Regions from separate parts of the Paenibacillus sp. JDR-2 genome, predicted to be linked through region 2. Evidence: a T-box and tRNA genes for the amino acid it is inferred to sense, from the RefSeq annotation. Region 2 holds a T-box; the other holds one or more tRNA genes.
The links. The T-box of region 2 lies ahead of PJDR2_RS22305 (valine--tRNA ligase). A T-box ahead of a tRNA ligase gene usually reads a tRNA of that ligase, here a tRNA-Val.

Region 1: it has a tRNA-Val gene. The T-box ahead of PJDR2_RS22305 (valine--tRNA ligase) is inferred to sense a tRNA for this amino acid. The anticodon was not compared.

Annotation. Positions count from the first base shown of each region.
Region 1 covers NC_012914.1:4,372,443-4,375,859, forward strand. Annotated here, with positions in the region: gene PJDR2_RS19285 (cupredoxin domain-containing protein) at 1-144, shown strand, start outside; gene PJDR2_RS19290 (RNA polymerase sigma factor) at 256-828, shown strand; gene PJDR2_RS31995 (anti-sigma factor) at 825-1,562, shown strand; gene PJDR2_RS19300 (cupin domain-containing protein) at 1,618-1,956, opposite strand; tRNA gene PJDR2_RS19305 (tRNA-Val) at 2,090-2,162, shown strand; gene PJDR2_RS19310 (response regulator) at 2,259-3,417, opposite strand, start outside.
Region 2 covers NC_012914.1:5,094,927-5,098,343, reverse strand. Annotated here, with positions in the region: gene PJDR2_RS22310 (MDR family MFS transporter) at 1-604, shown strand, start outside; T-box leader at 677-911, shown strand; gene PJDR2_RS22305 (valine--tRNA ligase) at 1,177-3,417, shown strand, end outside.

The DNA of each region.
Region 1 (3,417 bases), 720 kb from region 2:
ACAGCCGATGACAGTTCTTTTGACACCGGACTGCTAGCGGAGAATGAAGGTAAAACCGTTACCTTTGATAAAACAGGCGAGTTCGCCTACCACTGTATGCCGCATCCGGGCATGCAAGCCACGATTACCGTCTCAGACAAATAGAAACAAATTTAGGGATAACCATACTTGGTTATCCCTGTTTTCCTTTCGTATTGCGCAGCTGTAAACAGTTGGTAGAATAGAATTATATTATCCTCTTGGAGGTACCATCGTATGCGGGAGCTTACGGATCATCAATTGATGCTGCTCATTCAGAGCAAGCAGAGCGAGGCGCTTTCTGTTTTATATGACCGTTACTCGTCTCTCGTTTATTCCTTTGCCTGGAAAACCTTAAAGGACGAGAATGTCGCTAAAGAAATCGTCCAGGCCGTATTTATGCGATTATGGACAACCAAATCCGTCTATGATCCCGAGCAAGGCAGGTTCTCCAGCTGGCTGCTGACCATTACCCGCAATATTACAACCGACTGGCTGCGCAAAAGACGGAGAGACACGGCTCCTCTCGTTCAGGTCGAACCCGAGCAGCTGGCTAAAATCCCGGACGAAGCTTCCGCTACACCGGAAACGGCTGCCGTTAACAGCGAAATGAAGGACCAGATCCGCAGCGCTTACCGTGATCTGTCCGCCCAGCAGATCCATTTGCTTGAGCATTTCTATTGGCAGGGCTATAGCATCAGCGAGCTTGCGGCTATCTATAACCAGCCGATAGGAACGGTAAAGAACCGTCTGCATCAGACGTTAAAAATATTACGCAGGCATCTCGTGGCCGAAGGAGAGCAATCATGAAGCAGCAAAATGTGACGGTTTGCCATAATGCCCTTGACTATATCTCAGGCGCTTGTTCCGATACAGAAAAGAAAGCTTTTGAACGTCATCTTCCAGGCTGCCCGGCCTGCCAGAGCGAGCTCGAAGAGCTTCGGCTCGTATGGGACTCTCTTCCTTCCGATATGGAGCTGATTGAACCTCCGGCTGACTTGAAGCAGCAGGTCATGGACGCCGCTCTGGCCTCTGTTCAACCTCACCCTGCAAAACGTTCCTTCCGGAAGCTGACCTGGGGTGCTGCTGCCGCAGCCGTACTCGCCGTGTTGGTTGCGGGCACGGCATGGAATGTGGAGCTGTATCGCAGCCGAAGCGGTCCGGCCGTTATCCCTATCGAACAGGCGTTGTCCGTATCCGCTTCCCAGATCAATCAGCTTATATCCTTAAAGCCGGTATCGGATGACGTCGCTTCGTCCTATGCCGTCGCCTGTATTGTGGATAACGGAAGCAACATGCAATTTGTCGTCTATGTATTTGGCGCACCGGCTTCCAAAGACAGCTCCGTCTACCAGGTATGGCTGAACCATGCCGGACAAAAGGATAGCGCGGGTACTTTCCGGGTTGATGACAAAGGTATCGGAGTACTCGCGATGCCTATATCCGGCGATACGCTTGCTTTTGATTCCATTGGCATTACGCTTGAGCCTGACGAACACGGCAACCAACCGCGGGGAACAAGGCTGTACAGCTCAATCTCCTGATTCATAAAAACCGCCATCCGTACGTTCAGGCACGAATGGCGGTTAATTTACTCGATTAGGAAGGATATCTGTCTCCCCTGCTTGTAGGCTCCGAGATGACAAGAAACTGAATGTCGCGATCCGATTTGTTAAACATCTGGTGCGGAGTATGCGGGGCAACATGAATCCCTTCATGCGCTTCCAGCTCAAAGGTCTCGCCGGCAATCTCAATGGTCGCCGTCCCTTCGAGAACAAAGAAGAACTGCTGGGAGTTCTCGTGGTAATGGCGCGTTTCGGCCGTATGCGGCGGCATTTTCTCATGAATGATACTCAGATCCCGCTGCTTCAGCAGATGCCAGCCGTCACATTGGTCCCCCCATATGTAGTGTTCCGTGTTGCTTCTGCTTACCTTCATCACACTTGCTCCTTGCTGTCAGCTTGACCTGTAATGTGATTGTTATCGTAGCAGTTTTCCGGGTATATGAAAAGGTAATAATTGTGTTGACATTCATTTTGGATGCTGATATATTAATATTCATCACTCACACGATCTGTTAGCTCAGCTGGGAGAGCACTATCTTGACAGGGTAGGGGTCAGTGGTTCGAGCCCACTACAGATCATACGAACAGAAACCCGCAAAGCCTTGTGCTGAGCGGGTTTTCTTATAGCAAAAAAGCGGTGCATGGATTATCCATGCACCGCTTTTTCGTTGGGCTCTATTCTAACAAGAATCCTGAGCCAACATATTGCTCCTTATACTCGCTTGGGCTCAATCCCGTATAATCCTTGAACACGCGGGAGAAATAATGCTGGTCACTAAAGGAAAGAGCATCCGCGAGCTCCTTGATTTTCAAATCCGGCTTAGCCCGCAGCTGCTTGCAGGCTTCCTCGATCTTCAGCTCCATGTAATATTGGACGAACGTTGTGTTCGTATAACGCTTTATGATCCGGCTCACATAAGACGCGCTGACATGGAATTTGGCAGCCAGATCATTGATGGAAAGCTGCGAAAATTTATGGAGCTTGACGTGAGCATCCATCTGCTCGAACAACTCTTCTCCGCTCTTCCGGTTGCGCAATTGCAGCAGCTCAAAGCTGCGGGCACTCCAGTCCAAACATTGCTTACAAAATCTCTCGTAGCTGCCTTGCTCCAGCATTTCTTTGACAGCCGCTGCCGCTGCCAGCCTTTCCTCCGGCCCGCTGCTCGGCAGAGCATGGACAAAAGCATCTCCGATCGCTGATACAAGCCGCTCGAGATCAAGATATCGGGCATGCTCGATATAGGAGATTTGCAGATATTCACGGAGCTTTATCAGGAATGGCTGTGATTGGCGCTGTTCGATCATATCGGTAAAGCTTCTGATAATGTCTTCCTTTCCTGTTTGTTCAGGAATGCGATAATCCGTATCCAGCAGCACTCTTTTATCAAGCAGCGTTTCTTCATCGAGTAAACCTTTAAGCCTATCGTATTGAAGCTGCAGTTGGTTGATATCAACCGGCTGGAAGCGGCCCGCCATGGTGATTTCAATATCGACACTGAGCATTAGACGTTCAATGGATTCCATCCAAGCAAGAGTTGTAGCGAACCGCTCCTTCACAGCGGATTGGACCAAAACAATATAACGGTCCGAATCCTTAGCAGGAAACAGCCAGCAGCTTTGCGGCTGACAAAGGTCCTCAAGCATCGTTTGCAGCGTCTCCATGTTCCAATTGTCCAAATTCGGAATAAAAGGCTGCTTGCCAATCAGAAACAACGAAACCGGCTGTTCATGAAATTGCGGTCCAAGTCGCAAGCCGGATAGAAAGGCAGGAGGAACAATCGACTTTAAGGGATCAATGCTATACTCCAGCTTTTCCGCGAGCGAATCAACGATC
Region 2 (3,417 bases):
GGGCTACTCTGCACTTGATACCGGCTTGATCCTGCTTCCGCAGGCTTTGGCGGCAGCGGTCTTTATGCCGATTGGCGGCAAGCTGTTTGACAAGATTGGCGCTCGCCCGCTTGTTATGAGCGGTCTGGCAATCGTAACGATCGGAGCGTTCCTCCTGTCGAACATCTCGTCCGACGCAACGGTAGGCTCGTATATCTTGCCGCTTATTCTGCTTGGAGCGGGTATGGGTCTTTCGATGATGCCGCTGAATACGCATATTATTCAATCGGCTCCTCCCGAGCTGGTCAGCCGCGTAACCTCGCTCACGAATGCAGCCCAGCAGGTTATGACTTCCTTTGCGGTAGCGGGGCTTGCAACGATTCTGGCAAGACGCACCGAGCATTACATGGCTTCCGAAATGGCGGCTGGAGGCATTACGAATCCTGCCGACATCACTCCTGTAATTGCTTCCCATGTGGCGGCATCCTCTTACGGGGATACGTTCCTGATTCTGACGATTATCGGTGTCGTTGGCACGCTGATCGGGTTCTTGTTGTCGAAGCCGAAGCGCGCGGAAGGCGCAAGCACGGAAAAAGCCGAAATGCCAATGATGATGGGTCACTAATTAGGCATAGACGCAAGTTGACTTTCGGGGACATCTTGGATAAAATATGCTATATCTGATTTTTTTCAACATATATTGACGTTGAAGGGGAAGAGTAAGCAGCCAAGCCTTCAGAGAGCGGGACTGTAACGCTGAAAGGTACCGCAGGAATTTACTGCTTCGCTTGTCGCCCCGGAGTTGCTTGAAAGAAGCGGGTTTATCCGTTATTTCAAGCCGGCCGCAGCCGTTATCTGTTTGAGTGCCGTGCTTGCTTTTCTGAGGTGCGGAACAAAGGTGGTACCACGGAAGATAACCTTTCGTCCTTTGCTATAAGGGCGGAAGGTTTTTTTGTATTTCTATCCATGCAATGACAAAAATGGTAATGCTTACGAAGCATGAATCACCACAAACGGTTGATGAACAACCTAGTTTGGCAATTCATTTGGTTTATGCTTACGAAGCATGAATCACCACAAACGGTTGATGAACAACCTAGTTTGGCAATTCATTTGGTTTATGCTTACGAAGTATGAATCACCACAAACGGTTGATGAACAACCTAGTTTGGCAATTCATTTTAGGAGGAAGTAAAGATGTCAGACAAGACAACGATGCCGACGACTTATGATCCGAAGGCAGCTGAGCAGAAATGGTACGATTTCTGGCAGCAGGGGCAATTTTTCAAGGCGGGCCAGCGCCCGGACGCAAAGCCTTTTACGATCGTAATCCCGCCGCCAAACGTTACGGGGATGCTTCATATCGGGCACGCGCTCGATTTCACCCTTCAAGATATCATTATCCGCACCAAACGGATGCAGGGCTTTGACACGCTGTGGCTGCCGGGCACCGACCATGCGGGTATTGCTACTCAAACCAAGGTAGAACAGAAGCTGCGCGAGCAGGGGCTGAGCCGTTACGACCTTGGACGCGAGAAGTTCCTGGAGCAGGTTTGGGACTGGAAAGAGCTTTATGCGGGCACGATTCGCGAGCAATGGGGCAAAATGGGACTGTCTCTGGACTATTCCCGCGAACGTTTTACATTGGATGAAGGTTTGTCCAAGGCGGTACGTGAAGTATTCGTCCGTTTGCATGAGAAGGGCCTTATCTACCGAGGCAAAAAGATTATTAACTGGGATCCGGCTGCCCGCACGGCTTTGTCCGATATTGAAGTAGAGTACAAAGAGCTCAACGGCCACCTGTACCATCTCCAATATCCGCTCAAGGACGGCAGCGGCCATATTACCGTTGCAACAACGCGTCCGGAGACGATGCTCGGCGATACGGCCGTAGCGGTTCATCCGGAAGACGAGCGTTACAAGCACCTGATTGGCCAAATGATCGTGCTGCCGGTTGTTGGCCGCGAGATTCCGATTATTGCCGATGAATACGTGGAGAAGGATTTTGGTTCCGGCGCGGTAAAAATCACGCCTGCGCATGACCCGAATGACTTCGAGGTTGGCCTGCGCCATGACCTGCCGCAAATCATCGTAATGGATGAGACAGGCACCATGAACGAGCATGCGGGTCCTTATCAAGGTCTCGACCGCGCAGACTGCCGCAAGCAGCTGGTGAAGGATCTGCAGGAGCAAGGCGTTTGCATCCGCATCGAGGATCACGTGCATCAAGTTGGCCATAGCGAGCGCAGCGGCGCGGTTGTTGAACCGTATTTGTCGACGCAATGGTTCGTTGCGATGAAGCCGCTGGCTGAACGCGCGATTGAAGCGCAAAAATCCGGCAATGGCGTTAACTTTGTACCGGACCGCTTCGAGAAAATTTATTTGAACTGGATCGAGAATGTTCGCGACTGGTGTATTTCCCGCCAGCTGTGGTGGGGCCACCGCATTCCGGCGTGGTACTGCGAATCCTGCGGCGAGATGCATGTTGCCCGCGAGGACGTAACAGCCTGCGCGGCTTGCGGCAGCGCATCGCTGCGTCAGGACGAAGACGTTCTGGATACCTGGTTCAGCTCCGGGCTTTGGCCGTTCTCCACGCTCGGCTGGCCGGAAGAAACGGAAGACTTCAAACGTTACTACCCGACGGATGTTCTTGTAACGGGTTATGACATCGTTTATTTCTGGGTTGCCCGCATGATCTTTACGGCACTTGAGTTCACGGATCAAATTCCGTTCAAGGACGTGCTGATGCATGGTCTCGTTCGCGACGCGGAAGGACGCAAAATGTCCAAATCGCTTGGCAACGGCGTTGACCCGCTTGACGTAATCGAGAACTACGGTGCCGATGCGATGCGTTACATGATCTCGACAGGCAGCACGCCGGGTCAGGATCTGCGCTTCCGGATCGAGAAAGTCGAGCAGGCCCGCAATTTTGCGAACAAGATTTGGAACGCATCCCGTTTCGCTCTGATGAACCTCGAGGGCTTTACGTCTTCCGATATCGATATCAAGAGCAATCTCGGTACGGCTGAACGCTGGATCCTGCATCGTCTTAACGAAACGGTGCGCGAAGCGACCCGTCTGATCGACAGCTACGAGTTCGGAGAAACCGGCCGTATTTTGTACAACTTCATCTGGGATGATCTGTGCGACTGGTATATCGAATTTGCGAAGCTTAATCTGTACGGCACTGACGAGCAGGCAAAACGCGCGACGCAGTCGGTACTCGCTTATGTGCTTGACCGTACGCAGCGTCTGATTCATCCGTTTATGCCTTACATCAGCGAGGAAATCTGGCAGCATCTGCCGCATGAAGGCGAGTCGATTACCTTAGCCGCTTGGCCGGTATACGAGGAAGCTCTTGAAGCGCCGGAAGCGGTAAAAGAGATGGAGCTTCTCATGGACATTATCCGTGCGGTACGCAACGTTCGTGCGGAAGTG